Regions from separate parts of the Alteromonas sp. P256 genome, predicted to be linked through region 2. Evidence: predicted binding sites of a transcription regulator. Region 2 holds the regulator's gene; the other holds the start of a gene.
The links. The regulator FliA, encoded in region 2, starts transcription of late flagellar genes. The targets are predictions, from matches to a motif close to CTAAAGNTNNNNNNNNNNNNGCCGATA.
Positions count from the first base shown of each region.

Region 1 (16,400 bases), 340 kb from region 2:
GGGGGTTCTGACTTTACCGCTGCGCTTCTTGCAGAAGCTATGAATGCCGAGGCGTGTGAAATATGGACCGACGTTATTGGTGTATACACCACAGATCCCCGCATAACCGATACCGCACGGCCACTGCCTGAGTTAAGCTTTGAAGAAGCAGCTGAAATGGCTACGTTTGGTGCTAAGGTACTTCACCCTGCCACAATGGAACCGGCGCTGCGCAAAGACATTAAGGTGTTTGTAGGTTCAAGCAAAGAGCCTGAGAAAGGCGGTACTTGGATTGTGCGCGACTGCGAGTTTGAGCCGCCTTACCGAGCGATTACACGTCGTAAAGAGCAAGTCATGGTGACAGTGAAAACACCTAAAATGATGTACGCTCAGGGCTTCCTGCAGCAGGTGTTCGCTATTATTGCCAAGCATAAGTTAAGTGTTGATTTGGTGACAACATCTGAAATTTCCGTGTCATTTACGTTAGATAACCCGGCTAACTCTGTTGCTCAGCGTCTTAATAAAGAGACCATTGCTGAATTAGAAACAATTTGTGACGTTACCGTTGAGAAGGGTTACGACTTGGTCACAGTGGTAGGTAATAACATGCAAACCGCGGTGGGCGTGTCGAGCAAGATTCTGGCAGCGGTATCTGATTTTAATCTACGCATGATCTGTTTTGGCGCGAACCCTCACAACCTGTCTTTCCTGGTTAACGAAACGAATAGCAGTGACGTCGTCAGAAAGCTTCATAAAGCGCTGTTTGAGTAGCATTATAGTGTAGTGTGAGTACTAACTACTTACACTGCTTTATTTTACCGGAATAATGACCTCGTGACGTTTATTCCACGGTAGGGTAAAAGGGGAGTCGTAGCCTAGGTAACTTGGGTTGCCGGCAATGTCATAACCCTGTTCTTTAAGTGTTCGCAATAGTGTTTCGGCATACGCCTGTCGCTTATCGTCATTGTTAAATCCGGAATAGCGAATTACTGCCACTTTCCTTGCCGGAACTTCAACTAATGATACCTCAGGATGTAAGGGGACGGGCGCGTTATCCACGTTGTATTGACTTGGCAGAAAAAACATCATGGTGTTTTTTGAGGTAACCTCAACAGGCGACGTCATGGCGATTTTTGCACTTTCTACCTGTTCGTTACCCACTTCTACCGGTGATGTCATCGCAATTTCACTGCGTGCTTTGTTTTCACCAGAGATGTAATTAAATAAAAGCCTAAATGCGCCATTGTCGCTGTTACCTTTCGACATTACCGCAAGAGAAGCAGGGTACTCTCTCACTTCAATTTCCTCTGCAAGGGAGTCAATCGTTTTGTAGGCGATGGTTTCGCTGTCTTTATAATAGGTTTTATCGGCACGGGCGGAGAAGCTAGGCATGAGTAATCCACACAATAAGGTAAGCGCTAGAAGTTTCACGGTGATGCTACACGTTAGTAATATTTGCAATTCATACGCGGTTGCATCGATATTTGGTCACATAGCTTCGCAGATGGAGATGGGCATGTAGATTTTGTTGGCGATTGGAAAGATGGCGATAAAGATGCGGGATGCAGGCAGTTGAATGTCGAAAAAGCGTGTTATAAAAAAAGCCCGTATTAACAAGGTTAATACGGGGCTTTTTCGCATCGATAGAAGGTAATCTACACCTTAAATTGGCGAATAGACTGCTGAAGTTCATCAGCTAGCCTTGCAACCTCATGGCTTGAATCAGACGTTTGCTGAGCACCTGCGGTAGTCTCTTCAGCAATACCTACAATCGTTTCAAGTTTCTGACTGATTTCTTGTGAAACCGTATTTTGCTCGCGGGCAGACTGCTCAATTTGAGAGCTGACATCATGGGCTTTATGAACTGCGTCAGAGATAATATCAAGGGCTTGTGTTGCTTTCTCAGTTTGCGATACGCAGGCCGCAGTTTGCTCTTTACCTTGATTCATCACAGATACTGCGCGCTCAGCACCTGCCTGAAGTACTTCAATCATGGCATTAATTTCCTGCGTAGATTGCTGCGTACGGCTTGCCAAGGTTCTTACTTCGTCGGCAACCACTGCAAAACCTCTGCCCTGCTCACCAGCACGAGCGGCCTCAATAGCAGCGTTTAGTGCAAGCAGGTTAGTTTGGTCTGCAACACCACGAATAACATCGAGGATACCGCCAATGCTCGCGCTATCTTGATGTAGTTTGTTAATAACGTCGGCAGCGTCTTGCACGTCTTTCGCCAATATCTCAATGGTGTTTTTGTTTTCAAGGGAGATTGAGCGGACGTTTTCTGCTTCTTTGTCAGCATGACGAATTTGGCTAAGTGTATCTTCAGCGCTCTGCACAACTAATTGAGACGTAGAATGCATTTCTGTGGTGGCAGTAGCGACCTGACCAATTTGAGACTTCTGATCTTGAATGGAGTGAGTCGTTTGCGCCGTCACAGCCGAGGTTTGTTCCGATGCAGCGGCTAACTGCTCTGCCCGAACGTTAATACCAGTGATAAGTTCTTTTAAATTGCCGATAAGCGTGTTGCAGTTTCTTGCTAGTAAACCAAATTCATCCTGAGCAGAATCATCAAGACGATGAGTAAGGTCACCTGAGGACGCCACGGTAAGTAGCTCGTTTACTCGGCTTAGCGGAAGCGTAATAGCGCGAACCGTGATGTAACCGATAAATGCAGCGACGGCGATTGACGCAAGCACAACAACAATAACGAACGTGTTACCCGTAGTGATGGCGGAGTTTACTTGTGATTCTATATCGCTGGCTTTCTTGTCAGCTAAGGTCAATAAACGGCCTAGCTCCAACGTACCTTGATTTATATTAGCGTCAGAGGCGTTCAGCGCTTGCTCAGCGTCATTACGACGCTCAAGTCTGTCTACATGAAGCTGCATCACACCATCATTCGCCTTGATGGCGTTAATGGCGTCGTTGACTAAATCGTTTATATCATCAAGGGTTCCAGAATCGTCGCGGCCATCGGCAACTGCGTTCATTTCACTTAACTGAGTAACCACCTTGTCGACCACTAAATCAACTTCATTACCCAGTGTTTGAGAGCGTTGTAGTGTCTGCGTTTTAATGTACTCATAAGATACAGTGAGCAAAGACAGAAGAGAGGTCTCAAGTTCGCTACCAATTTCAGATGCACGGCGCAGCTCAGGAATACGCTGAACCGAGTCTAAATCAGAAAAATCGAGAAGGTAGGTTGATGCGTCATCAGCATTATCTTCTGCGTCACCTAAACGGTCAGCGATGGTGTTGCGCAAATCAAGATACTGCTTATGATTGGCATACATAGCATCTACGTTCTTGGTGTAGGCTTCATAGGCGTCGCGAACTGAATTAAGAGAACCCTGTAGTTCAGCATCTTTGCTGACAGCTTGTGCTAGCTGGTTGTACTCAGAGTCAAAGGTATCTTGTGCGGCATTAAAAGAATTACGCTTTTCAGACAGATCAGATAACTCTTCTTCTATATAACTTTCGAAGGTAAGTCGTCCCATATTCAGGAAGCTCGCTTTAAGCGCATTACTTCCCGCAACACTCGGCAGAGCGACGTCGTTAACTTCTTCAGTTGCTGAACCAATGGAGTTGAGGTTAACGAGGGATACGATACTCACAACAATGAGCAGCGCACTTATCGCTACAAATCCACCAATGACGCGAGTGGCTACGGTTATTTTCATCGGAACTCCTGATGGGTGTTTTTGTTTTTGTTTTCCACAATATTACCTCGCAAACCGTTCAAAATATACCTCATTGTTTAAGGTGTGGCCTAGCGTTGAGTATGTTTAGTGAACATTTTTATTGTAGAACATTAAAATAATGTATCGACTACAACTACTTAATGTTTACCCCTATTCTTAAATTTATGACATTTATTTTTCGTTCAGACCAGTCGCGTCGCAAAAGCCGCTTATTTTAGCGCGGCTTATTCTGGTATTAATAGTACACAAGTGCGAGATGAGGAGAGGGAAGTAGGAGCAAAAAGTATATGGAAAGTGGCTTTAACCCTCAAGCCGTGAGCGTGATGAGCTCACCAGAAGTATGGTTCAGTAAGGTTAAGGTTTGTCCCCATACATAGCCAGTATCAAGACCAACGAATTGAGGCGACTGTGTCTCACCAGAAAGGGCTGCCCAATGACCAAATATAACCTTTTGTTTGGCTTTTAGCTTCGGGTTTTGCACTTTAAACCATGGCTTGATGTCATCTGTCGCGCTATCAGGATGGGATTTATTGTCAAAATTGAGCTCCCCAGATTCAGTGACAAAGCGCATTCGTGTACACGCATTGACGGTAAAGCGGCGCTGCTCTTCTTGGCTAAGTTCTTTCGACCATTTCACTGGCGTGTTGCCATACATGGTTTTTAAGAGGTTGACGTAATCAGGCCCCTTTAAGGCGTCGGACACCTCGTTGCTTAGCGACAGCGCTTTTTTCATTGACCAGCTTGGATAGAGTCCAGCATGGACAATGAGCGTATGTTTGTCTAACTTGGCCGCTAACGGAAACTGACGAAGCCATGTCTCTAGCTCTTTGACATCGCTGGCGTTTAGCAGAGGGTCTAAATTGTCAGACTTTTTGGCTTTGTGAATATCATTAAGCGTAGCTAAAAAGTGAAGGTCGTGATTGCCAAGTACGCTAGAAAAACTGTTTCCAAGAGACTTTAAAAATCGCAGTGTGCTGAGGGAGTCTTCTCCGCGAGCCACTAAGTCGCCCACGGCGTAAAGCGTGTCTTTGTCAGGGTCAAACTTGGCTTTGTCTAAAATGCGTCGTAACCCATCGTAGCAGCCCTGAATATCGCCAATGACATAAGTGTTGCCTTTAGCCATTATTCATCCTTAATGCAGTATATGGGGAACCGCAAGTCTAAATACATCGATAGGGAGTCTGAAGCGCTCACCATTTTCACGCTCCATTTCATAATACCCTTGCATGTTGCCTACAGGGGTATCGATTACCGCTCCACTAGTATATTCAAAACTTTCATTAGGTTTAAGTATAGGCTGTTTTCCCACAACGCCTGCACCCTCAACCTCAGACGTTTTTTCATTCGCATCAGTAATACGCCAGTAGCGATTAATTAATTGAACGGTTTCATCACTCTTGTTTTCAATCGTAATGTGATAGGCAAATGCGAACTGCGCTGAATCGGAAGGGAGATGTTCAGGTAAGTGGCGAGTTTTCACTCGCACTTGGATATCTAATTCATGCATAGAAAAACTAAGACTCTTGATGATATTCTTTGCTAGAGACGGCATTTGCAATAGTAGCAAAATCAGTCAGTGAGAGCGTTTCAGCGCGACACTTCGGGTCAAGACCCAGCGCAGTGATTTCTTCTTCACTTAAACAGTCTTTCAGAGAATTACGAATTGTTTTTCTGCGCTGGTTAAATGCTTGAGCACAGACTCTTTCAAGGGTGCTTAGCGATTCTATCTTAACAGGCGGTACACTGTGAGGTACAAGTTTAACGACCGCTGAATCTACTTTAGGCGGCGGGTTAAAAGCACCTGGTGGTACATTTAATACAGGAATAACGTGACAGTAATATTGCGCCATTACCGAAAGGCGGCCATAGCTTTTTGAACCAGGGCCAGCGGCCAATCTGTTTACCACTTCTTTTTGCAGCATAAAGTGCATATCTTCAATGCAGGGCGCGTGATCAAAAAGGTGAAACATAAGTGGCGTTGAGATGTTGTATGGAAGATTGCCAAATACTCGAAGTTTGCGGTCGCTATCGGGCATTTCTCTTGATAATGCGCAGAAATCCATTGTCATTGCATCTTGCTCAATAACGTTGAGTTTTTCACCGTTAAATGGGTGTTGACGCAAGCGCTTAGCCAAATCTCTATCAAGTTCAATAACAGTGAGTCTGTCTACTTCTTCGCATACCGGGTCGGTAAGCGCGCCTAAACCCGGTCCTATTTCAACCAGGTTTTGTTCATTTTTGGGAGCGATAGCCGCAACAATCTTTCCAATTACATAATCGTCGTGAAGAAAGTTTTGCCCAAATCGTTTTCGTGCCGTGTGGCCTAAGTGTGTTTTACTCATTGTTGATGCTGCGCAAGCTCGATGGCTTTTTCCAATGCTTTTCTGAAACTACCGGCGTCGGCATTACCAGTACCGGCTAAATCAAGCGCTGTACCGTGGTCTACCGATGTACGAATGAAGGGTAAACCCAGAGTGATGTTTACCGCCGCGCCGAACCCCTTGTACTTTAACACAGGTAAGCCCTGGTCATGGTACATCGCCAACACAACATCGGCATCTTGCAGGTATTTAGGTTGAAAAATGGTATCTGCGGGAAGTGGCCCAATGATATCAAGCCCTTCTTCGCGAAGTTCGTTGAGCGCAGGCGTTATGGTACGGATCTCTTCAGTACCAATATGACCGTCTTCTCCCGCATGAGGATTCAGTCCACACACGTAAATACGTGGTTCTTTAATACCAAATTTAAGCTTTAAATCGGTATGAATAATATGAATCACTTTGTGAAGGCGAGCACTCGTGATGGCTTTTGCAACATACTCTAAAGGAATATGTGTGGTGGCCAGTGCAACGTTGAGCCCTTCTGTAGAAAGTAACATCACCACATCAATCGTATTTGACTGATAGGCAAAAAACTCAGTGTGACCACTAAAAGAAACACCCGCTTTGTTGATAATGCCTTTGTGAACTGGGCCGGTCACCACAGCATCAAAATCACCATCAATGTTGGCCTGGCAGGCTTGGCGCAGTGTTTCCACTACGTACAGGCCGTTCTCACTATCGAGTGTACCGGCCACAACATCTGCCGACTTATCGATATGCTTTATAAACAATGACCCCGGCGCTTGAATATCAGCGTTGTCGGGGTCGTAATCGATTAGCGTTAATTCAATGCCAAGGTCCCTGGCACGTGCCGTAAGCATATCGCTATCGGCAAATACAACAAGCTGAGCCTGCCATTCTTCTTGGGCCAGTTTAACGATTAAATCTGGCCCGATGCCCGCCGGTTCGCCCGGCGTTACTGCTATTTTAATTGGTCTGCTCATGAATAACTTATAGTTTAAGACTCGATAACTTCGATATACGCTGCGTCACGCATTTCACGAAGCCAGTTTTCTGTTTCTTCGGCAAACTTCCTATTAAAGATCAGCTGATAGGCTTTTTCTTCTTTGCGCTTATCGGTGGCATCGTCAACGCGACGCTCAATAAGCTGAATTAAATGCCAACCGTGAACTGAGCGCACAGGCTCACTAAACTCACCTGGCTCAAGGTTTGCCAGCGCGTCTTTAAATGCAGGTACGTAGTTATCTGGGTTAGACCAACCGAGATCTCCGCCGCGAAGGGCTGAACCAGGGTCTTCTGAATATTCTTTAGCCAGCTCTTCAAATTCAGCCTCGCCTGCTATTAAGTCTTCTTTAAAACCAGCAAGCATGTCCTTCGCTTTATCTTCACTGAGAATAATAGAAGGCTTAACCAAAATATGACGAGAATTCACTTCTTGCACCGTCACTTTTTCAATACCGCGGGTATCAACGACTTTTAGTATGTGGAAACCGGCGCCGCTTCGAATAGGACCTACCAATGAATCCACTTCTTTGTTTTGCACGGCTTCAGCAAACAGCGTCGGCATTGCGTTGATGTTTAACCAACCCATGTCACCACCTTCAAGGGCTTCATTACCCGACGATGACGCGATAGCAATTTTAGTGAAATCTGAGCCAGACTCGAGTAACGAGATAACCTTTTCCGCTCTTTCACGAGAGGCTTGGATGTCTTCGTCGGTTGGGTCGGCAGGGAAACCAATAAGAATATGACCAAGGCGGTATTCCGCTTGTTCAGCACCTTGCTGCTCTATAAGGCCCATTAACGTATCAATTTCTTGTGGCGTAATATAAACACGACGACGAACATTAGCCCGTCTTACTTCGCCCATGATGATTTCTTCGCGAATGTCTTCGCGGTAGTCGTCATACGCAATGCCTTCTGCAGCGAGTTGAGTTCTTAATTGTTCCATAGAGGCATTTTGATTCGCCGCAATGTTACCAATGGTTTGCTCTAGCTGTGGATCGCTAATTTGAATACCCATACGCTCAGCCATTTGAAGCTGGAGATTTTTGGTTATTAAGCGCTCAATGGCCTGAGTTCTTAAGGCGCGATCTGAGGGAAGCTCTTGATTGTTCGCCTCTGCGTTGCGCTTTACTTCTTTTACTAGTGCAGCGATTTCGCTTTCTAGCACTACACCTTGGTCAACAATCACGGAAACGCGATCAAGCATGACCTCTTGTGCCATACTGCTAAATGAGAGTACTGCACCTAACATCAATGCACGGATAATGAACTTCATACACACTCTTTTATTATTGGTTAATGTATTAACGCACGTTTAATCGGTGCGTAATTACGGGTTAATTTAAACTATAAGGCTGTCGATAGCCAAACATACCGTCTTCCAGCATGCTTCTTCTGCTCGCCATCGAGCCAATTCCTTTGAAAATAAACTGCAGTGAAATCCCTGAATCAAAATCGTCTGTGGTTTGCTCACCATTATCGTTAAAACGATTGTTAAGGGTTCGCTGGGCCACAAAGCGCACAGCCCAGCAGCAAGATTCATATTGCAGGCCTGCGTAGGTTTCGACACTGCGATTTCTTTCTAAATCTCTATACGTTCTGCCAACCCATTGCCAGTTTTTGTTGATAGGCCAGCTGGCAGATATTCCAATTTGATCAATTGTCTCGCCACTTAAATTGCGAACATAGCGATGGCTAAGTTGGAGAAAGCGAGATGCATCTTTTCTGTATTCTATTCCAACGCTGCTCAAGTCAACCTTATCGGTATCCGTTGTCACCTGAACGTCGGAATGGAAATACCAATTTTGGTCAAAGCGCCAGTCTATCTCGGCGGCAAGGGCAGAACGGTCCTGATCTTTTGTTGCTGCTATCACCTTGTTGTTTTCAAGATAGAATATCTGACCCACACTAAGAACGAATTGTTCCCGATTGTTTTTATCTAACATGCGAGTCGTTGCGCCAAGGGTAATTTGATTGTTGTCGTTGATTCGGTCAAGGCCGGTAAATTCTTGCCCGCGAAACAGGCCTTCAACGTCGGTTAAAAGCGCCGTTGAGTCGTATAAACCAATAGCAGTTTGGTCTTCAAATGAGGTATATAAGTACTGTACTTTCGGCTCAAAGGTCATGGAAAATTCATCATTGAACCAAGAGGTATCCCTTTCAAAATATAGCGCACCGTACAGTCTAGCTTGCCCAAGACTTCGCTCAACATCTTCCTCTAATGCGGTTCCATCAACATTGTCTTGCTTGTATACGGTTTGAAACAGCGACGTTTCAGCTACCACTTCTCCCCATGCCGCTCGTAAAGGTAACGCCAATGTAGGAGCGATGTGAAAACGTGTGGCCGTTGGCGCGGTATCAAGTGTGTTGTCGAAATGGGCTATTTCCGAGTCTAGGCTGAACTCAAAATAGCGCCACATTTCGGTACGGTAATTAACTTTGACTTGAGGTACTGCACGATAACTGTCGGCGGTATCTCCAAGTACTTCAAAGTCTTTTACCTCAACGTTGACTGATAAGTTTTCGTCGTAATAGCTAAGTCCGACGCTGCGATATAGGTGAGTGTCGGAACGGCTGTAATAATCAGATCCAAGGTCAAGCAGATAGTTATCGTCGCTTAACCCGTTGAAATCAATATTAAGTAGCCAGTTATCACCAACAAGGCCTTGATGCTGTAATCGATAAAAATAGCGGTCTGGATTACCGTCAATATCGCTATCGCTTGGAAGGTATTCCACATAGGCCATACCCTCGCTTTTTTCCGTTAAATAACGAAACTCAGTGTTGAGCTGAACCCCGCGTCTCGTCATTAAGCGAGGGGAAATGGTCATGTCGTAATTAGGGGCGATATTCCAGTAAAAAGGCTGGGTGTAGTCTACGCCTGTTCGACTGGAGCTGGTTAACTCTGGAAAAAGCAGGCCTGTCTGACGCTCATTGCTTACAGGAAAAGCAAAGTAGGGCAGGTAAAATACCGGTACGTCAGCGATGTAAAAGCGAGTGTGCTTGGCTTGGCCCCACGCGGTGCCTTTCTCCAAGCTTATTTCGCTGGCCCTGATTAACCAGTCTTCATCGCCTTCTGGGCATGTGGTAAAGCTGACTTCCTTAAGTATTATCCCGGTATCGGTGTCCAACACAATATCTTTTGCTGCGCCCTGACCAACAAAACCGGTGAGTTCATACTTGGTATTGGTCATTTCTAAGCGTTCTTCTTCAGAACGCAACGACACCGTATCGCTTTGCACTTTTAGCGCTGAATCTTGGTAGGTCACATCGCCCTTGGCGATAACATCTTTGCCACCACTGTTCACTTGTGCTTGAGATGCACTAATCACTGCAGTGTCCGAGGTTATATCAACGTTGCCAGAGAACAGAGCAACCTTGTTTTCAACAATCTCAGTACGATTTGCTTCTACCTTTATATGGCCTTTTTCCATTAGCCTACTGCTACTGAACGAAACCGGTTCAGCACTGCAAAAAGCCAACGGAGTAGCTAACGATGTGGAGGTGTCCTGTGCAAACGCGACTATGGGCAATAGAGTCGCGAAAACGAGCAAGGCGCAGGTATTTTTCATGCGTAAAAAGGCGGCCTGTTAAATAATATAATGCGTTTAACCCCGTATAAGACGCTGTAGGTCTTTTTAAGTTCGGTGCTGTGTTTAAAATGTGCTGGCGGCAGACGTTTAAAACGCAGCGGGCCACGTTGAGAGACTGTCGATACACTGTCGATACACTGTCGAGAGACCACCAACGTTTTGATGTAGACTACAGCCGGTCAATTCTAAGCACTTCTGAACCAATTACCAACCGTTCCTCCAAAAAATATCACAATAATACGCATTTTTAAGTTGAAGTAGGGCTTTTTACACACAATAACCCTCTAAGAATGGCAAATACATCAAACATTGCTACTTCACTGCAGGCATGTCTTTGATATAGTTGTTGTGACAATCACAAAGCCGATGTTGCCAAAGGTAGCACTACAGGAGCGCAATTTAATGTCTTTTTGGGGTAAGGTTCTCGGAGCCCTCTTTGGTTTCATGTTTTTGAAACATTTTCTTGGCATCGTTTTAGGGTTAGTGGTTGGCCACTTTTTCGACAAAGCATACAGCCAAAACTTCAATAGAATGGGCGGCTTTGGCCGATTCTTCAGCGACCAAAACTCCCTCAAACAGCAGGCCATATTCTTTCATAGTTTGTTCAGCGCCTTAGGACATCTTGCAAAGTCTGATGGGAAAGTGACAGACAGAGAAATTCAGATAGCCACTTCGCTAATGGATGAAATGCAGTTAACCGGTGATGCCCGTCGAGAGGCCCAAGATGCATTTAGAGAAGGGAAAGCACGAGACTTTCCGCTTGCCGATATGCTCAAGGGTTTTTATGAGGCAACCCATGGTCGACGAGATATTCTACAAGTGTTTTTGGAGATTTTGATTCAAGCTGCGTTTGCCGACGGCCAGCTTTCGCAAGAAGAATATGTGGTGCTTGAAAAGGTCGCTAAGCCTCTTGGTTTTAGACGTCGTGACCTCGACTACTTAATTTCTATGTTTGAAGCTGAGCTTCGCTTTCGCCAGCGGGAAGGTCAGCGAGGAAACCAGCGCGGACAAGCAAACGGAAGACGTCAGCATTCACGCCAGCAGCAAGCGCCATATTCAGCGCAGCAGACTCTCGATGATGCCTATCGTATTTTAGGCGTTAGCGCGTCAGACGATGAAAAAACCATTAAACGGGCCTATCGCAAGAGAATGTCAGAGCATCACCCGGATAAGCTGATTTCAAAAGGCTTACCTGAACAGGCGATGGAGATTGCGAAGAAAAAAGCGCAGGATATTCAGTCTGCTTATGAGCTTATTAAACAGCGACGTGACTTTTAACATGGCGTGCAGTGCGTTTTTAAACGGAGAGTTAAACGGCGCTTTTGATGGGCTTTATTTAAGGTTTTCAAATGCTAACGCTATTGTGATATTTCCATGACACAGACAACAAGACAGTTAACCTATGTGCCTGGGGCTAGCCAAGCGCACATTGATAATTTTATTGAGATGCTGTGGCTAGAGAAAGGACTATCTGAGCATACCCAGCAAAGTTACCGAACCGACTTAAAAAAACTCGCGATTTACTTTAACAACGAGGGAATAAAAGACCTTGCTGTTGTCACTAATGAGCAGCTTCAAGACTATTTAGCCTACCGCTACGAACAGGGCCTATCGAGTCGAAGTACTCAGCGGGCGTTAAGCGCTATTAGGTCGTTCTATGTCTTTTTGATTGCTAAACAGGTTCGCGTAGACAGCCCAGTGTCGACCCTTTCTAACCCTAAAACGCCCAAATCATTGCCGACTTCACTTAGTGAACAGCAAGTGGAAGACCTATTGGCTGCGCCGCTCACTGACGATCCTATCGAGTGTCGAGATAAGAGTATGCTTGAAGTGCTGTATGCCACGGGCCTTCGAGTGAGTGAGCTAACTGGGCTGACTATGGATCAGATAAGTTTGCAGCAAGGCGTGGTTCGCGTAGTCGGTAAAGGCGATAAGGAGCGCTTAGTGCCCCTTGGCGAAGAGGCCATCGAGTGGCTTTTAGTGTACATTAAAACGGCAAGGCCCATGCTGGCTACTAAGCAATCTGACGTGGTGTTTTTAAGTCGCCGAGGGCAGCAAATGACCCGTCAGACCTTTTGGCATCGTATTAAATATTATGCGGTTAAAGCGGGAATAGAGCAGCATTTGTCTCCCCACACATTAAGACATGCTTTTGCTACTCACCTTTTAAATCACGGCGCTGATTTAAGAGTGGTACAAATGTTATTAGGGCACAGCGATTTATCGACAACGCAGATATACACCCACGTTGCCACCGAACGACTGCAAACGCTCATTCACAGCCATCACCCGAGAGGGTAGCAGTGCATAGAGAGTGAGACAGGTTAGCTAAAGGGTGACTCGTACCGAAAGCTGTGGAACAGGCAAAAGTCGCGATAAACGGATGCTTCCACCTACCTCAATTCCAAGCGCCTGTGGTACGATTAAAAAAGTAAATGGGGTCAGAACCACATTTTTATAATGCGTCGTTGCGACGTGCCGCATAAACTGCGTCACCGTCAACCATCATCCGCGGCCATGTGAGTCCAATTGGAGAAGTCTAAAGTGAAAGTAGTAAAAAACATCGCAATTAACGCCATCGCTGTTGCAGCTGTCATAATGAGTAGTGTTACTCAGGCTGCCGATGACGCCGCAATTAAGCAGAAACTTAGCTCAGTATTAGGCTTAACCGTAGATTCAATTGCCGATTCCCCTGTTCCTGGTTTAGTTCAAGTTTCTACAGACAGAGGCTTTTTCTATATCAGCGATGATGGTCAGTTTCTTATTCAAGCTCGCGTGCTCAATATCGATGAAGGGATGCGAGATGAGACCGAGGTAGCAATGACGTCGCTAAGACTTAAGGGCGTAGAAGAAATGGAAGCGTCGTCTATCACATTTAAAGCCAAAAATGAGAAGCACGTGATATCAGTATTTACCGATATCACCTGTGGTTACTGCCGCAAGCTTCACAATGAAATTGGCGAGTTAAACGACAACGGTATTACGGTAAATTATTTAGCATTTCCTCGCGCCGGGCTAAATAGCGAAAATTATGATGACATGGTGTCGGTATGGTGTGCTAAGAATCCCCAGCAAGCCCTAACCAATGCAAAAGCCGGCGACAATGTTGCATCGGCTACCTGTAAAAACAAAGTGGCTGAGCAATATAAGCTTGGTCAGAAACTGGGTGTAAACGGCACCCCTAACATTATTTTACCAGATGGCTCGCTTATTCCTGGTTACCAACCTGCTTCACTTATTGTCAGCGCTTTAGAGCAAGCGGGATAATATAAAAGCTTGTCAACAAGCTGAGCTCGTAAAAAAAGCAATGCTCGTAAAAAACAAAGAAAGAGTGGGAATCGTTCCCGCTCTTTTATCGTTCAGTTCTCTAATTTCTTTTTAGAGCCTCAGATTTTTAATGCCCCGACGTCAGTTCTTCATCACGTGTTTTTAAATTTATGCTGCGAAGTGAGTCCACTTTAAATGTAAAATGCAACGCACAAAGGTTTTATTGAATCACTGTACCCCTTTCTACCTCTGCGATAGAATCAATACCTCGAAACAACTCTTCAATACTTAGTGGTACCTCATGATATTGCCTATTGTGCGCCGAGAGTTAAGCCCGGTTATGCTTAGTTCACAGTTACACCCTGTTATCGATAGAATTTATAGAGGCAGGCAAGTCAGTCATACCGATGAACTTGAAAATAGCCTCAAGGGGCTTACCCATTACAAAGCGCTAAAAGGAATAGAAGCTGGAGCTGCGCTGCTTGCTGATGCAGTAGAGCAGAATAAGCGTATTATTATTGTTGGAGACTTCGATGCCGATGGGGCAACCAGCATCGCCGTATGCTTGCTATCAATGGGGTTAATGGGCTTTAACAATATCGATTATTTGGTCCCCAACCGCTTTGACTTTGGTTATGGCTTGAGTGTACCTATCGTTGATGTGGCTATAGAGCGCGATGCCGACGTTATTGTTACCGTAGATAATGGTATTTCCTGTATCGACGGTGTCACCCATGCCAAAGAAAAAGGCTTAGAGGTCATCGTTACCGATCACCATTTGCCTGGCGACACACTTCCGCCTGCCGATGCCATTGTTAACCCGAACCAACCTGGCTGTACCTTCCCATCAAAAAATTTGGCCGGTGTTGGCGTCTCTTTTTACATTATGCTGGCCATTAAGGCTGAGCTACAGCAACGCGGTTACTTTGAGCGCAGCGGTGTAGTGCCACCAAACTTAGCCACACTACTTGATATTGTTGCCGTAGGCACGGTGGCCGATGTGGTGGTTCTCGATAAGAATAATCGAATTCTGGTTCACCAAGGCTTGCAGCGCATACGGGCCGGTAAATGTCGACCGGGTATAAAAGCGCTGGTGGAAGTTGCTAATAGAGAGTGTTCACATCTGACGTCTACCGACTTAGGATTTGTTGTTGGGCCACGTTTAAATGCTGCTGGGCGCTTAGACGACATGTCGCAAGGCATTGCCTGCTTGCTAGAAGACGATAAGATTCAAGCAAGAATGATTGCCGCTGAACTTGACGCATTAAATAAAGAGCGTCGAGAAATAGAGACTGGCATGAAGGCGCAGGCTGAAGAAGCACTAGAAAAAATGTCAATTGATGAAGGCGATATGCCTGCAGCGCTGGTTGTATATCGCGCAGACTTCCACCAGGGTGTTATTGGCATTGTGGCAGGGCGATTGAAAGAAAAGTATTTAAAACCTGTTATTGCCTTTGCTCATCAAGATGAAGAGGTGATTAAAGGCTCGGCTCGCTCTATCCCGGGGGTGCATATTCGAGACGTGCTTGATGAAGTAAACACCCGTTACCCCAATGTTATTGATAAGTTTGGCGGCCACGCGATGGCGGCAGGGTTAAGTTTGCCCGTAGCTAAGCTCGCTGAATTTGAACAAGCTTTTGTGGACATCACGCAGGCTCATATGGACAAACTCGACACTGCGCATGCGCTATTATCCGACGGAGACTTGGGATCAGAGGAGCTATCATTGCCATTCGCTCATATGCTGCGCCAAGCAGGACCCTTCGGGCAGGGCTTTGAGTCGCCGCTTTTTGATGGTGAATTTCAGTTGGTCGACCAGCGACTGGTAGGGCAAAAACACCTTAAAATGGTTGTTAAGTCAAAAGAGGGCACGGAAATCGACGCCATTGCGTTTAATGTTGATTTAAAAACGTGGCCTAATGCCATGGTGAAAAATGTGCATATTGCCTATAGACTCGATATTAACGTGTTTCGCGGCCAAGAGTCTGTGCAGCTTATTGTTGAGCAGATTGATGCTGCATAGCAGCAAACGGCAGTGTTTGTTGCGCAGTCTGTGGCCAGCAGCGCAAAGCTTGTATTAGCAAAGCATAAAAGGTTGAAAAAGGTGAAAAGCGAAAGAGAAAAGCTTGTAGAAAAGCATAGCAAGCTTAATCAAACGGACAACGCCAAAGTGGTCTCTCACGTTCAACGGGAAGAGAAAGACGGCGACTGGATTCGGCACACTATTATGTTAGAAGGCATTGATGTGCCCTTTATTTATCGGCGCAAGCACAATTATAAATCCCTCACAGGTGCTAGGGTAAATCTAACCTACTATCGACACGTTGAAGAGGTTGCCGGTATTGAATTTGAAATCATGAAAGTGGTTCGGGTAAAGCGTAGTTAATTTGGTTAGGCTGGTTAAGTGAATTAAATGAATTACACAGTTAATTCAGGTGAAACACAGGCCAGAAAAGAGCCTGATAAAAGTCATATAACGCCCATTTAAGGGCAATATAAGGGCTTGGGGACAG
Region 1 is NZ_JAZETM010000001.1:573,209-589,608, reverse strand. Features, by position in the region: gene lysC (lysine-sensitive aspartokinase 3) at 1-750, shown strand, start outside; gene V7R39_RS02590 (SOUL family heme-binding protein) at 790-1,371, opposite strand; gene V7R39_RS02585 (HAMP domain-containing methyl-accepting chemotaxis protein) at 1,635-3,659, opposite strand; gene V7R39_RS02580 (symmetrical bis(5'-nucleosyl)-tetraphosphatase) at 3,988-4,803, opposite strand; gene apaG (Co2+/Mg2+ efflux protein ApaG) at 4,813-5,187, opposite strand; gene rsmA (16S rRNA (adenine(1518)-N(6)/adenine(1519)-N(6))-dimethyltransferase RsmA) at 5,195-6,022, opposite strand; gene pdxA (4-hydroxythreonine-4-phosphate dehydrogenase PdxA) at 6,019-7,005, opposite strand; gene surA (peptidylprolyl isomerase SurA) at 7,020-8,303, opposite strand; gene V7R39_RS02555 (LPS-assembly protein LptD) at 8,365-10,599, opposite strand; gene djlA (co-chaperone DjlA) at 11,023-11,898, shown strand; gene xerD (site-specific tyrosine recombinase XerD) at 11,995-12,921, shown strand; gene dsbC (bifunctional protein-disulfide isomerase/oxidoreductase DsbC) at 13,183-13,887, shown strand; gene recJ (single-stranded-DNA-specific exonuclease RecJ) at 14,189-15,910, shown strand; gene V7R39_RS02530 (hypothetical protein) at 15,992-16,273, shown strand.
Region 1: a site for FliA is predicted at 3,802-3,828, ahead of V7R39_RS02585 (HAMP domain-containing methyl-accepting chemotaxis protein). Genes of this name have one in related genera too.

Region 2 (16,400 bases):
TGGGGTTACTTATCATCTGGATAACCCTAGGTAACTTTACGGCGCACTTTGAAACGCAGTGGATGCGCGCTCAGCAATATATGTGTGAGCTGTTGCGAATATGTTCTTAGATTTCAGAAATTATGTTGATTTAAGAAATTATGTTGGTTTGAGAGAATAGATGTCAGATTCAGCAGAAAAAACAGAAGACCCCACGGGGAAAAAACTCGAGGATTCCCGAAAAAAAGGGCAGATTGCGCGATCCCGTGAGTTATCCACCACGTTGGTGCTTATTATCAGTGCCGTCATGTTTTTATTTGTGGGAAGTTGGATTGCTGAATCGGTTTTCACACTCACTCGCCGTATGTTTATTTTGTCTCGTGACGAAACCTACGACACCACGCATATGTTAGCTGCGTGGGGAGACGCATTTTCTACTATCAGTGCGCCCGTACTTTTGTATATGGTTGTGGCCATGATTGCCGGTATCTATGGTTCAATTGCCTTAGGCGGTTATAACTTTACATGGAGCGGTGCCAAACCAAAAGCCTCCAAAATTAGCCCAATTCAAGGCTTCAAGCGCATGTTTGGCACGAATGGCTTGGTGGAGTTACTTAAATCAATCGCCAAGGTTATCACTATAATCGGCATGGCGATTGCCGCACTGCTTTTGTTTCAAGATGAAGCCCTGCATTTGGATATGGAACTCTATCCTGGCAACATTTTCCACGCCCTTGATATGCTTAAATGGGCATTTTTACTTCTTGTGTGCGGCATGATCCCTATTGCGCTTATTGATGTGCCTTATCAAATGTATAAGCACAATGAAGAGATGAAAATGACCAAGCAAGAGGTCAAAGACGAGCGCAAAAACGCAGAAGGCGACCCTATGGTAAAAGGACGCATACGCCGTTTACAATATCAGGCAGCCTCCAAACGAATGATGCAAGAAGTGCCCAATGCTGACGTGGTCGTCACTAACCCCACCCATTTTTCTGTGGCGATAAAGTATGACGATAATGGTAACCGTGCTCCCGTTGTTATTGCTAAAGGGGCTGATGAGCTTGCCATGCACATACGAAAAATCGCCACGGCCAATGATGTGCCGCTTATACCATCGCCTATGTTAGCCCGCGCTATTTTTTACTCAACAGAAGTTGACGATGAAGTACCCAACGCCTTGTTTATGGCCGTGGCTCAGGTACTGGCCCACGTCTACCAACTAAAAGCGCATAGAGCAGGAAAGGGCAAGCGTCCTAAGCCTTTAAAACGCGACTTACCCATACCTCCAGAATATCGTCGCTAGAGCATCTTTTATTTTATAAAAAACCTAAAGCTGGCACGTTAGTTGTTATATCTCTATCAGATTAACGTTAAGCGTCAATTTTCTGATAGAGAGACATCCAACGATGCAGTTATCCGGCTATCTTCAGCGGTTCGATAAGAATCAGTTGCAAAACTTCACCAGTGGCTTAGGTGCCCCCATAGTTTTGCTTGCCATTATGGGTATGGTCATTCTACCCATGCCCCCCTTTCTTCTAGATGTGCTGTTCAGCTTCAATATTGCATTGTCCTTGGTCATTATTCTGGTGGCGGTTTTAACCCAAAAGCCTGTCGATTTCGGTATTTTCCCACTTGTATTGCTTATTGCCACGGTATTGCGGCTTGCTTTGAACGTGGCTTCCACGCGGGTTGTGTTGTTGTATGGCCATGAAGGCGGCGACGCTGCGGGTAAGGTTATTGAAGCCTTTGGTGCCGTGGTTATCGGTGGTAACTACGCAGTAGGTATCGTGGTATTTGCTATCTTACTGATTATCAATTTTAAAGTAGTTACCGCTGGTGCGGGGCGGATTTCTGAGGTGAACGCTCGTTTTACCCTCGATGCAATGCCCGGAAAACAAATGGCCATAGACGCCGATTTAAACGCCGGATATATCGACCAAGACCAAGCTCGGGAGCGCCGTGAAGAAATAACCGCAGAAGCAGATTTTTACGGTTCTATGGACGGTGCGTCAAAATTTGTTAAAGGCGATGCTGTTGCTGGCCTGTTTATTATGCTTATCAACATCGTTGGCGGTCTGTTTATCGGAATAATTCAATATAGTCTGTCATTTGGCGATGCGATTGAAATTTATACGCTACTGACTATTGGTGACGGCTTAGTCGCTCAAATACCTTCACTGCTGTTGTCGGTTGCTACCGCGATTATTGTGACTCGTGAGAATGAGTCTCAAGAAATGGGTAAAGAAATTCGCGGGCAGCTTGGCAATAACCAAGCGCTGTATATAGCCTCAGGCGTGTTGTTCGTCATGGGAATTATACCGGGAATGCCCCATATTGCGTTTCTTGGTTTCTCTTTTCTTATTGCTGGTGTTGCTTATTTTCAAACTCACAACGCGAAGAAAAAAGCAGCTGAGCCACAAGTGCCAGACACGCTGTCACGAGACGAGTCAGTCACGCCAGAGGTGAAAGAGCTTGGGTGGGACGATGTACAGCAGGTAGACACAATCGGTCTTGAAGTGGGTTACCGTTTAATACCATTAGTTGATAAGTCCCAAGGGGGCGAGCTATTAACCCGTATTAAAGGGGTACGTAAAAAACTGTCTCAAGAATTGGGTTTTCTCATTCCCCCTGTTCATATTCGAGATAACCTCGACTTAGAGCCCAATACGTACACCATCGCGATGCTTGGCGTTACCATTGGCGATTCAGTGATAAGCCACGATGAAGAGTTAGCAATCAATCCAGGGCAAGTGTTTGGCAAGTTAGAGGGAAGGGCAACAAAAGACCCTGCCTTCGGTCTTGATGCGGTATGGATTAAACCGAACAAGCGAGAGCACGCACAGACACTTGGTTACACCGTAGTCGATGCTGCAACGGTAGTGGCGACCCACCTAAGTCAGCTGCTGACGAATAATGCCTATCAGCTTTTAGGCCACGAAGAGGCGCAGCAGCTTCTCGATATGCTAGCGAAGCAGCACCCTAAACTCGTAGAGGGATTAGTGCCTGACATACTCCCTCTTAGTACGGTAGTTAAAATACTGCAAACGCTGCTGTTTGAAGGTGTGCCAATTCGTGACATGCGAACTATTGTTCAAACGTTGAGTGAGTATGGAACCCGCAGCCAAGACCCAGATGTGTTGGTATCGGCGGTGCGAATTGCCCTTAAGCGCCTAATAGTTCAAGAAATAACCCAAGGTTCAAAAGAGATACCTGTCATAACCTTGGCGCCAGAGTTGGAACAGATGTTGCACCAGTCACTTCAAGCAGGTGGCGAGGATGGCGCTGGTATTGAGCCAGGCTTGGCAGATAAGTTGCAAAAATCACTGCAACAAGCCAGTCAGCAGCAAGAACTTGAAGGAGAGCCCGCAGTGCTTCTTACTTCAGGAATGCTAAGACCGGTGTTATCGCGCTTCCTTAAGTATTCTGTTGTTGGGTTGCATGTGCTTTCTTACCAAGAAGTGCCCGATGACAAGCAAATAAAAATAGTCAGTTCGGTCGGTCAATAATCTGACGCTGGGTGAGTGGAGAGGTTGCAATGAAAATAAGACGATATTTTGGCAAAGATATGCGCGAGGCGTTAAGCCAAGTAAAGGCTGAGTTAGGTAGCGATGCGGTTATCATGTCAAATCGCAAAGTGGCTGATGGCATCGAACTTGTTGCAGCTTATGACAAAGAGCCAGATGCTAAGCTAAATATTAGCAAACCTTCCGGTGCTCCTTCTTCACAAACGTTTCCTAAGCAAAGTGCTACACCGAGTCTTAGCGAGATCATTGGGGATGATGGTCCAGACAGCCTAAAGGCGCTGCTTGAAAAACAACATGGCGCGGGACAGGGTGCTTCAGCAGATGTCATGCAACCGACGTCTGTAAATGCACAGCATGCCAATGATATCGCATCCCACCTTAATTTCTCCGACGCATTCATCGACGAGGTTGAAGAACAGCAACCTGTTGACAGACAGACTGGCCCCAGTGAGTATCAAAGACAAAGCGAAGCATTTCCTTCTCATCAAGCGTCAAGCATTAAAGAAGCGCCAGCGGCGCCCACTGATGAGCTAGCGCAGATAAAAGAAGAGCTGGCATCATTACGAGGGGTACTGCAGCACCAAGTGGCTGACTTAATGGAGGCAAAGCAGACTCGTCAAAAACCCGTTCATCAGTATTTGATAGCACGCTTAACCGATATGGGGCTTAGCAAAGCATTATCTAAGCAACTTATCAGTTACACGCCTTCACACTATAACGAAAGAGATGCTTGGGTTTATCTTCTTAACCTATTGGCTAATCGATTAAATGTAACAGGTAACGATATACTTACCGCACAGGGTGCTGTTGCACTAGTTGGACCAACGGGTACGGGTAAAACAACCACAGTGGCGAAATTAGCCGCTCGCTATGCACAAAAGTATGGCGCAGATTCAGTGGCAATGATCACTATTGATACTTATCGTATTGCGGCGTACGAGCAACTTGCAACCTATGGTAAAATCATTGGCTGTACGGTGAGAAAAGCGCAATCAAGTGAAGAACTTTCAGATTTACTGTTCCAACTTCGTCATAAACGACTAGTATTGATTGATACGGCTGGATTCAGCCAACGAGATAGTCGGTTAATTAAGCAAATAAAGCATTTTGACAACGGTCAGATGCCCGTAGTGAAAAAATATTTAGTCGCGCAGGCAAATACACAATACCCTGCATTACAGCGTATTATTAAGGCTTATGACGACATCGAACTAAGTGGTTGTATTTTCACAAAGTTAGATGAGTGCTATTCTTTAGGAGAGGTACTCAGTGCGGCAGTCGAGTATCAGTTACCGGTTAGCTATGTCACCGACGGTCAGAAAGTACCTGAAGACATTAAGATTGCAGAAGCGAAATCTTTAGTTTCCGCTGCTGCAAAGCTTTATAAAAAATATGGTTTGGATCATACTAGTAATAACAACGATATTAAAACAGCATAAGTAGTATGATTGACGACCAAGCGAGTAGCTTAAGAAAAATGAAGCAATCACGGTTAATCAAAGTTATCGCCGTCACCGGAGGCAAAGGTGGCGTAGGTAAAACAAATATTACGCTTAACACAGCAATTGCTATGGCTAAGCAAGGTAAACGTGTGATGGTTCTTGATGCCGACCTAGGGTTGGCAAACGTAGATGTCATGTTAGGCCTTCGCGTCGAAAAGAACTTATCTCATGTTTTGTCCGGCGAGTGCACGCTAGACGATGTACTGGTTACTGGCCCTCACGGTATCAAAATTGCGCCAGCGACATCGGGAACTCAGTCGATGGCAGAGCTATCAACAACGCAGCATGCGGGGCTGATACGTGCGTTTAGTGAACTTCGCACGCCTATTGATGTGTTGCTCGTCGATACTGCCGCGGGCATTTCCGACATGGTGCTCAGCTTTGCAAAAGCCTCTCAAGACATCATGGTTGTTGTGTGCGACGAACCCACTTCACTCACCGATGCCTACGCGCTTATAAAACTTCTTAATCGCGAGCATGGTGTGTTTCGCTTTAAAGTGGTAGCGAACATGGTGAGGGACGTGCGCGAAGGGCAAGAATTATTTAGTAAACTGAGTAAAGTAACAGGGCGCTTCTTAGATGTTGCGCTAGAATTAGTCGCAACAATACCGTTTGATGAAAATATTCGCCGTGCAGTTAGAAAACAAACTGCTATAGTCGATGCCTATCCAGGCTCACCTGCTGCTGTCGCGATAAGCCAGCTAGCAAATAGAGCGGCATCATGGCCAATACCTGCTCAGCCAGGTGGCCACTTAGAATTTTTCATTGAGCAATTAATTGCAGAAAAAGCAGTAGGGAATCAGCGTTGAATAGTAAGGCGGCAGCTTATCAACAACAAACTGATAAGTCGCAGTTGGTAGAGCGACATGCGCCTCTTGTGAAGCGCATAGCACATCATTTGATTGCGCGACTCCCTGCCAGTGTTCTCGTTGATGACCTTATTCAATCTGGCATGATTGGTTTGCTAGAGGCTGCTCGAAACTTTGACGGTTCTAAAGGCGCAAGTTTTGAAACCTTCGCGGGTATTCGCATTCGCGGTGCTATGTTAGACGAAATTCGCAAAGGTGATTGGACACCGCGTTCGGTGCATAGAAATGGACGTGCCATTACAGACGCCATCTCTCGTGTAGAGGGCGAAACAGGGAGAGATGCAAGAGATATTGATATTGCTGCTAAGCTAAACGTAAGCTTGCAGGACTATCATCAAATGCTCAACGAGGTAAACGCAGGTAAATTAGTTGGGATTGAAGATTTAGGTGTGTCGGAGGATGTGATTACTACCGAGCAAAGCAGAGGTAGTGATGCACCGCTAGAAGACCTTATGCAAGGGGCGTTTCAAAAGGCACTTGCGCAAGCAATCACCACGTTACCGGAGCGAGAAGCGATAGTGCTTTCTTTATACTATGATGAAGAACTGAACTTAAGAGAAATCGGTGAGGTTCTTGATGTAAGTGAATCGAGAGTGAGTCAAATTCACAGTCAGGCCATGTTAAAACTCAAATCTCGAATGAAGTCGTGGCGAGCTGACGAAGAATAGAAATTACAACAATTAACCCCTCACTGGAGGCTATTTTGGATAAGAGCATGAAGATTCTCGTGGTCGATGATTTTTCAACCATGAGACGTATCATTAAAAACCTATTAAAAGATTTGGGTTTCGCAAACATCCAGGAAGCGGACGACGGAAATACGGCGTTACCTATGCTACAGCAAGGTGATTTCGATTTTGTTGTAACCGACTGGAACATGCCAGGCATGCAGGGTATTGATTTGCTTAGAGCAATTCGCGCTGATGACAAGCTGAAGCATTTGCCGGTACTAATGGTAACCGCTGAAGCGAAGAAAGAACAAATTGTTGCCGCTGCGCAAGCAGGCGTAAATGGCTATGTAGTTAAGCCGTTTACTGCAGCTACATTGAAAGAAAAGCTAGATAAAATATTCGAACGTTTAGGTTGATCCAGACGCTCACCAGAGAAACGAGGTTTACTGGATGACAACGAATACAAACGTTCCACTTTCATTAGAAGAAGCTAAGCAACTCGTTGTTTATCTTGAGGCTGGTGATAATGCGTCGGCCAATGCGCTGTTTGAAGCGGCGTCAATGAAAGAGAATGTAGAGCTTTTCGCTGAAGTAGGAAAGCTAACGCGCCAACTTCATGACGCGCTCAACAATTTTCAAATAGACGATCGCATAAAGAATTTAGCGACAGACGATATTCCCGATGCGCAATCTCGCCTAACTTATGTTATCGAAGAAACCGAGAAAGCTGCCAACACTACCATGGATGCGGTAGAGGCGAGTATGCCTATTGCTGAACTGCTAGCTTCTCGCATTGACAGCGTGATGCCTGAGTGGAAAAAGCTCATGACTCGCCAGATTGAGGTGGGCGATTTCAAGGTTTTATGTAAAGACTTAGATGAATTGTTAGAAGATGGTGCTTCGCAGTCGGCTAAACTTACACAATTGCTAACTGAAGTATTAATGGCGCAGGGTTATCAAGACCTTACAGGTCAGGTTATCCGCCGGGTTATCGACTTAGTAAAAGAAGTTGAAGAGAGCTTAGTCAACATGCTTACCATGTTTGGCGAGCGGGATAGTTCAGAACAAACTAAACCATTAAGCGCTGAGGCCGATAAGGCTGAAGGTGTGAAAGCAGAGGGTCCGATTATCGATGCAGAAACGCGTGATGATGTTGTATCGGGCCAGGATGATGTTGATGATCTTCTGTCGAGCTTAGGTTTTTAGGGGAGCGGGCGCATGTCGTTTGATGTTGACGAGGAAATACTACAGGACTTTCTAGTTGAAGCTGGAGAGATACTTGAACAATTACAAGAACAGCTCGTTGATCTTGAGAACAATCCTGAAGATGCGAATTTGCTGAACGCAATTTTTCGCGGATATCATACAGTTAAAGGCGGAGCGGGATTTTTATCGCTCACCGAGTTAGTTGAAATTTGTCATGGTGCCGAGAACGTCTTCGATGTTATGAGAAATGGCCAGCGTACGCTGACGCCGGAATTAATGGATATTATTCTGCAGGCCACAGATGTTGTTGTAGATATGTTTGAGCGAGTAAAATCTCAAGAGCCATTAGAGCCTGCTGACGCCAAACTTGTAGATACTCTTCACAAGCTGAGCAAACCAGAGTCACCGGACGAAAATATTTTTGACACCGATGAAACTGCTTCAAGCACTCAGCCTGAATCTGGCCCTGAGTCCCTACCTGAATTAGATATTGTAGATGAGTCACCTTCGCCAGCAAGCTCTGGTGGGGATATTGATGAGATCAGTGAAGACGAATTCGAGGCTCTACTTGATGAACTTCACGGTTCCTCTGCCCCTGGCAAATCGTCTCCAGGCAAATCTTCCACAGACACCAAAAGCAAAGCGAAAGCACCTGCTGCGCCAAGCCCTGATATAACAAGCCCTGATGTATCCTCGGGCAATGCCGATGATATTACCGACGATGAGTTTGAAGCGCTTCTCGATGACCTTCATGGCAAAGGCAAGTTTAGCGCCGCAGAAGAAAGCGTTGCGCCCAGCAAGCCAGCTCCACAATCCGCTTCAGCCTCCGGTGATGAAGAGATTACTGACGATGAATTTGAAGCGCTTCTAGATCAACTACACGGTTCAGGGCAAGGCCCAACCGTTCAAAGCGCCTCAGATACCAAAGCACCAGAGCCCAATGTTGACAAAGCGGCAACTGATGCCATACAAAAAGCAAAGCAATCTGCACCCGCTGTGGCTAAGGCGGCACCTGCTGCTCCAGCGCCCAGTAAAGCAGCACCTGCTGCCCCTGTAACTAAAGATGCTGGCAAGAAAGACGAGAAGAAAGCGGCGGCTAGTTCGCCGCCTGCTGAAACCACTGTTCGTGTTGATACTAAACGCTTAGATCAAGTCATGAATATGGTGGGCGAACTGGTACTGGTTCGTAATAGATTGATAAGCCTCGGTATAAACACCAACGATGAGAGCATGTCTAAGGCAATAGCTAATTTAGATGTGGTTACTGGAGACCTACAGGGCGCGGTAATGAAAACTCGGATGCAGCCAATTAAGAAAGTCTTTGGCCGTTTCCCACGGGTTGTTCGTGATTTAGCGCGAAGCCTCAAAAAAGAGATCACCCTTGAGCTTGAAGGTGAAGAAACAGATTTAGATAAAAACTTGGTGGAAGCACTTGCTGATCCGCTGGTTCACTTGGTGAGAAACTCCGTCGACCACGGTGTGGAAATGCCAGATGACCGAGCAGCTTCTGGCAAACCAAGAATGGGAACGGTTAAGCTATCTGCATCGCAGGAAGGTGATCACATTTTACTTACCATCGAAGACGATGGTAAGGGCATGGACCCTGAAAAATTAAAAGAAATTGCTATCAGTCGCGGTGTGCTAGACGCTGACGCTGCAGCGCGAATGTCAGATGTTGAAGCTTTTAATCTTATTTTTGCACCGGGCTTCTCTACGAAAACGGAAATTAGCGATATTTCTGGTCGTGGCGTTGGCATGGACGTGGTGAAAACTAAGATAAATCAGCTTAATGGTACGGTAAATATCGACTCTCAGCTTGGTAAGGGCACTCGGTTAGAGATAAAAGTCCCACTTACCTTAGCTATTTTGCCGACACTGATGATTATAATTGGTAAGCAAACCTTCGCATTACCTCTAGGCTCTGTCAGTGAAATAATTAACATGGACATCAAAAAGACCAATACGGTTGATGGACAGTTAACAATGATAGTTCGCTCTAAAGCCATTCCGTTATTTTTCCTTGGCGACTGGCTAATCAGAGGGCCTAAGTCTATCGAGAGAGAGAAAGGGCATGTTGTCGTGGTGCAAGTTGGTACCCGACAAGTTGGTTTTGTTGTCGATGCATTAATAGGGCAAGAAGAAGTGGTAATCAAGCCATTGGATGCGCTGCTACAAGGTACTCCAGGAATGGCAGGCGCAACAATAACCTCAGATGGTGGTATTGCGTTGATCTTAGATATTCCAAGCCTTCTGAAGCGGTATGCTCGTAAGCCATAATAAGCTGGTTTACAAACAATAGGAAAAGTAATCCATGGTCTTTAAAGTCCTGGTCGTGGACGACTCAACGTTTTATCGTCGTCGAGTAAGAGAAATACTCGACGAAGATAGAGAGTTAGAGGTTGTAGGTGAAGCTAGAAACGGCAGAGATGCCCTTGATAAAATTAAAGAGTTATCTCCCGACGTAATTACGATGGACGTTGAAATGCCCGTTATGGACGGCATTTCGGCGGTTAAAGCCATCATGGAAAATAAGCCCATCCCTATTTTAATGTTTTCTTCGTTAACCCATCATGGGGCACAAGCTACGTTAGATGCATTAGAAGCAGGTGCACTCGATTTTCTACCGAAGAAATTTGAAGATATAGCGCAAGATAGAAAAGATGCGACGCGACTGTTGTGTACTAAAGTTCGTTTGATTGCGCGCAGGGGTATAGGGCTGAAACGCCCCACGTTTAGATCTGAGGAAACCCGAAGATTACCTCCTAATGCGCCGAAACAGGCCTTTTTCAAAACGTCAGGTTTGCTGTCGGGTCATAAAGACGCGGCGAAGCAGCCTACGGTTTCTTCGGTTAAAGCAACGGGTAAACGATATAAGTGTCTTGCCATTGGCGCTTCAACGGGGGGCCCGGTAGCGCTGCAAAAAGTGCTAATGCCTCTACCCTCAGACTTTCCGTACCCCATTATTTTAGTTCAGCACATGCCTGGCACTTTTACGACGGCGTTTGCGCAGCGGTTAGATGCAAACTGTAAAATAGGCGTGAAAGAAGCTGAACACGGAGACATTTTAATGCCTGGTCAGGCTTACTTGGCCCCTGGCGGTAGACAAATGCTCATTGAAACCGTGGGCGGGCAAAAAAAGATTGCTATTGTCGATGCTAGCAGTGCTGATAAGGTTAACTACAAGCCAAGTGTTGATCTCACTTTTAGTTCGTTAGAGCGGGCTTTCTCAGGCGACGTATTGGGGATAATTCTTACCGGTATGGGAGCCGACGGGCGCGAGGGCTGTAGAAAGTTAAAAGAGAAAGGCGCTACAATTTGGGCCCAGGATCAAGACTCCTGTGTGGTTTACGGCATGCCTCAAGCGGTTGCCGTGGCGAATATATCAACGCAAAATATCAATGTTGATGATATGAGCAACTGCATTCTTTCTGAAATGCGTTAGTGTATTAATCGTGTAGTGGACTTTATGTCGTGAAGGTATGGACAGTAGCAAATCAAAAGGGTGGGGTAGGTAAAACTACCACCACCGTGAGTTTAGGCGGTTTGCTCGCGCAGCAAGGTAAGCGCGTGTTACTCATTGATACCGACCCTCACTCATCGTTAAGTTACTATTTTGGTATCGATGCTGAAGCGCTAAGTCATTCGGTTTACGACATTTTTATTAAGTCTGCCAGTTTAACGGCCGATAACGTTCTAGATTGTCTGTGCCCGACCAAAATAGATAATCTCTATGTGCTACCGGCAACAATGGCGCTTGCTACCCTTGATAGAACCATGGGGAGTGAACAGGGCATGGGCTTAGTGCTTAAGAAAGCGCTAGCAAAAGTCGACAACGAATTTGATGTGGCCATTATCGACTGCCCGCCTGTGTTAGGTGTGTTGATGGTGAATGCACTGGCAGCGTGTGACAAGGTTATCGTGCCGACACAAACCGAATACCTGGCGTTAAAAGGTTTAGATAGAATGATTCGTACAATGGAAATAATGGGGCGCTCATTGGGCAAAAGTTTTGACACTTGCATTATTCCAACCATGTTTGATAAACGAACAAACGCGGCGCTTGAATCGCGTAAGCGCTTAATGAGCGATTATGGTGAGCGTGTTTGGGAAGGCGTTATCCCGGTTGATACGCATTTTAGAGATGCCAGCTTGGTCCAATTGCCCATTTCAGCGGCCTATCCGAAAACACGAGGCGTTGCGGCCTACGGCAAACTGCTTGAAGTGTTAGGGAAATAATGAGCGATGAGTAAGCAGTCTCCGTTTGCACGTGAAGACGTGATGGAAGCGTATTTAGATGGTTTGCTTAAAGAGCCTATAGAGGCTGACGACGCAACCGCACGGGCAGCTAAGCTGCTTGAGCAAGCTTCTCATCATATTACTGAGGAGCGGTTAGTTAACGATTCGATACCGCTGCCTCAAGATAACGACGTGATTGATGCCGTTACATTGAAAGCTGAGAAAAACGTTTCTGAGCATGGCACTCGTGAAAAGAGCAGCTTACGTGAATTAAGTAGTGCGAAATATAGCCGTTCATTAACAGAGCATGAAAACGTTGCTGACTCCAGTGTGAAAACGCCTGGGGTTATCACCGCAGATGAACTGGAAATTAGAGATTCTTCGTCTACTGAAAAAATGCACGAAGAAGAAACAATAGCTGTAAAAACGAAGGTTGCACTACAAGATAGCTTAGACTTTCGTTTTCAGGCGTTATTTTTTGAAGTGGCCGGGTTAACCCTTGCCGTTCCATTAACCACCCTTGGTGGAATACACCAAATAGATAAAATTGCACCACTTTTTGGAAAACCTGACTGGTTTATGGGTGTAATGTTGCACAGAGAGTCTAAACTCAGTGTAGTAGATTCTGCAAAGTGGGTGATGCCAGAAAAATATACCGAAGAACTCGCTGAATCTCTTAACTATCGATATATGATCATGTTGGGAGAAAGCGATTGGGGATTGGCTAGCGATAAGCTAGTTAACACCGTTAATTTAACAAAAGATGATGTCAAATGGCGCGGATCCACTGGTAAACGTCCTTGGTTAGCGGGGATGGTTAAAGAAAAGATGTGTGCATTAATTGACGTTGAAGAATTAATATCTATGCTTAACAAAGGCTTAGGCAGCAACGACCAGACGCCATAGTACGGGAGCCAGGTTCATGAGCGACGAAAAAATGAAAAATAACGGCACTGACAGCAACGATGAAGTCCTTCAGTGGGTAACATATCGCCTAGGTGATGAAACATACGGTATTAATGTAATGCAGGTGCAAGAAGTATTGCGTTATACCGAAATAGCGCCGGTGCCCGGTGCACCTGACTATGTGTTAGGAATAATAAACCTACGTGGTAACGTTGTTACGGTTATCGATACGCGAGCACGCTTTGGTTTACCGCCTACCGAAGTAACCGACAATACGCGTATTGTTATTATAGAGTCTGATGAACAGGTCGTTGGCATACTCGTCGATAGCGTTGCCGAAGTGGTGTATCTGAAGTCGTCTGAAATTGACAGTGCGCCAAACGTAGGTACTGAAGAAAGTGCTAAGTTTATCCAAGGCGTCAGTAATCGCGATGGCGAGCTTCTTATCTTAGTGGATTTGAACAAGTTGCTAAGCGATGAAGAGTGGGACGAGCTAAGCAGTATTTAGTGAGTAGGCTTTAGTAAATACTTTATAGTGAAAGTAGAGTTGATGGCACGAGTGCCGTCAGCTTCCCTTTGTATCTCGGTCTCATTTAGGTGTGTCGCATATGGACTTGCAGCTTGCTGCTCTGTCACTGATTGAATGTATACTCGCGGTAATCAGTCTTTTACTCATTATCGCTGTTATAGTGCTTTATACAAAACTTCGCAAAACAACTGAATTGTTAGAAAATCTTACCGTCAGGGTCTCAACGGAGCTGTCGAGTATGGCCGTTCAGGTTAATGATACAAACAACCAGCAATCTGAAATTCAGACTAGAAGCGTTGTGATTAGTCAGCATTTACAGCGTATTGATGAAAAGCAGCAAGACGTGGACAATCAACTTCGAGAGCTCAAATTTCAAGATCCATCGTTGAAGCTGTATCAGCGGGCTGCTGATTTAGTCAAACAAGGCGCGACGATTGAGGAGATCATTGAAACCTGCGATATTCCCCGTGCCGAAGCCGAGATGCTTGTTATGGTGCACAAGTCCGGCAGCTAATCTTTATTGCTGCTATCTAAATGAGTTTTAGTCACTCTTGTCGTTTGTGTTGAAGGTCCGTGACGCGGCAATGTCGCTTACATATTTTCTATTCTTGCTTACTGTTACCTAGCGCTCATACGCTTCCCTTCCAATTTTCCTCTCAACTTTCCTCCCAACATTTCGTTTAGACGTCTAGACGTAAAGATGTTGACATATTCACAGTATTCGCCACAATACAGTTACCGTATTTTTCGACTGGAGTTATTTATGCCAATCCGTATCCCTGTGCAACTACCTGCTCAGAATGTCTTATTAGGTGAAAACATATTCACTATGGATATGGATAGAGCGGCGAGTCAGGAAATTCGTCCTCTTGAAGTGGGTATTCTTAATTTGATGCCCAATAAGATAGAGACAGAAGTGCAGTTGCTGAGGTTGCTATCTAATACGCCATTGCAAATCAATGTGGACTTTATTCGCATCGATAACCAAGCACCAAAAAATACGCCACAGTCTCATATGGATGCCTTTTATCACGAGTTTTCCAGCGTGGCGAGTAAAAAGTATGACGGATTGATTGTCACGGGTGCCCCCCTTGCTTTACTCGATTACGAAGAGGTGAAGTATTGGGAAAATATGAAAACTATTTTACAGTGGGCCCAGCGCCACGTTAACTCAACCCTCTATTTATGCTGGGCTGCTCACGCGGCAATGTATCATTTCTACGGCGTGACGCGGGAGCTTCGAAACGAAAAGTTTTCAGGCGTTTACCAGCACAATGTCAACGATCCAAACAACGAATTACTGCGTGGATTTGACTCTCCCTTTGCAGCACCACACTCTCGTTACGGTCACATAGACACATCACTTTATAATAGTGTTGAAGGTCTTAATGTAGTGGCTGAGTCAGAGGAAGTGGGCGCTTACATTGTAGCTTCTGAAGACAAACGGATGGTGTTTGTTACCGGACACCCCGAGTACGAACCAGACACGCTAAAAGATGAATATCTGCGTGACGTGCAGGCTGGTCAACATCCAGCGGTGCCGAACAATTATTTCACTGACAATGACCCAACTAAACCGCCTTTAGTTCAATGGCGCTCCCATGGAAGTCTATTGTTTACAAATTGGCTTAACTATTACGTTTATCAAACAACGCCGTACGATTTGAGCCAGTTAGCTGAAAAACCACAGCCAAAGAGGTAACGCGTGAGTAACGATTTAGATTCGAAAGCACGAGCTAGTTTAGCCAGTGCCGCAAAAGAAAGAATTTTAATTCTAGATGGCGCCATGGGCACGATGATCCAACGCCATAAACTGGAAGAAGATGACTATCGCGGCGACCAATTTGCCGATTGGCATTGCGATGTTCAAGGGAACAACGATCTTCTTGTATTAACTCAGCCCGACCTCATCTACCAGATTCACTGCGATTATCTAAACGCTGGTGCTGATATTATTGAGACGAACACGTTTAATGCTACCACCATCGCCATGGCCGATTACGACATGGAGGCTATATCTCGTGATATTAACGTGGCAGCCGCGAAGCTTGCTAAGAAAGCTGCGCAACAATACAGTCTAAAAACACCGGACAAGCCTCGTTACGTTGCCGGCGTACTTGGGCCTACCAACCGCACTGCATCAATATCCCCAGATGTAAATGACCCGGGCAAACGAAACATAACCTTTGACGAATTAGTTAAAGCGTACAGCGAGTCTACCGAAGCACTCATTGAAGGTGGTGCTGACCTCATTATGCTTGAAACCATCTTTGATACGCTCAATGCCAAAGCGGCGGCCTTTGCTGTTGAGCAAACCTTTGAAAAAGTAGGTAAAACTTTGCCAGTCATGGTGTCGGGTACCATTACCGACGCATCGGGACGCACACTTTCAGGTCAAACCGCCGAAGCGTTTTACTACTCCATGCGTCATATCAGTCCGTTTTCTTTCGGACTGAACTGTGCATTAGGCCCTGATCTTTTGCGTCAGTATGTTGATGAAGTTGCCACTATTTCAGAGTGTTTAATTTCAGCACACCCCAATGCTGGGCTGCCCAATGAGTTTGGTGAATACGACATGGAGGGTCCTGAAATGGCCGAACATATCAAAGAGTGGGCGGAATCTGGTTTAGTCAATATTGTGGGGGGCTGCTGTGGAAGTACGCCTGAGCACATAAGTGATATAGCCAATGCCGTTGTGGGCATTAAGCCTCGCCAAGTTCCAGCATTTGAACCTAAAATGCGTCTGTCAGGCCTAGAGCCTTTTGTACACTAGGAGGGCAATGTGAGCGCAGATTTTTCTACATTTATTAATATTGGTGAACGAACCAACGTAACTGGATCAGCACGTTTCAAACGACTCATTTTGGAAGGTGATTACGAAGCGGCACTCGACGTTGCTCGTCAGCAAGTTGAAAACGGTGCTCAAATCATCGACATCAACATGGATGAGGCGATGCTTGATTCCGAGCAGGCGA
Region 2 is NZ_JAZETM010000001.1:232,670-249,069, reverse strand. Features, by position in the region: gene fliR (flagellar biosynthetic protein FliR) at 1-110, shown strand, start outside; gene flhB (flagellar biosynthesis protein FlhB) at 161-1,285, shown strand; gene flhA (flagellar biosynthesis protein FlhA) at 1,389-3,488, shown strand; gene flhF (flagellar biosynthesis protein FlhF) at 3,518-4,945, shown strand; gene V7R39_RS01055 (MinD/ParA family protein) at 4,951-5,817, shown strand; gene V7R39_RS01050 (RNA polymerase sigma factor FliA) at 5,814-6,545, shown strand; gene cheY (chemotaxis response regulator CheY) at 6,581-6,964, shown strand; gene V7R39_RS01040 (protein phosphatase CheZ) at 6,999-7,754, shown strand; gene V7R39_RS01035 (chemotaxis protein CheA) at 7,767-10,031, shown strand; gene V7R39_RS01030 (protein-glutamate methylesterase/protein-glutamine glutaminase) at 10,066-11,196, shown strand; gene V7R39_RS01025 (ParA family protein) at 11,226-11,990, shown strand; gene V7R39_RS01020 (chemotaxis protein CheW) at 11,997-12,896, shown strand; gene V7R39_RS01015 (chemotaxis protein CheW) at 12,913-13,404, shown strand; gene V7R39_RS01010 (DUF2802 domain-containing protein) at 13,505-13,939, shown strand; gene metA (homoserine O-acetyltransferase MetA) at 14,189-15,127, shown strand; gene V7R39_RS01000 (homocysteine S-methyltransferase family protein) at 15,131-16,198, shown strand; gene metH (methionine synthase) at 16,208-16,400, shown strand, end outside.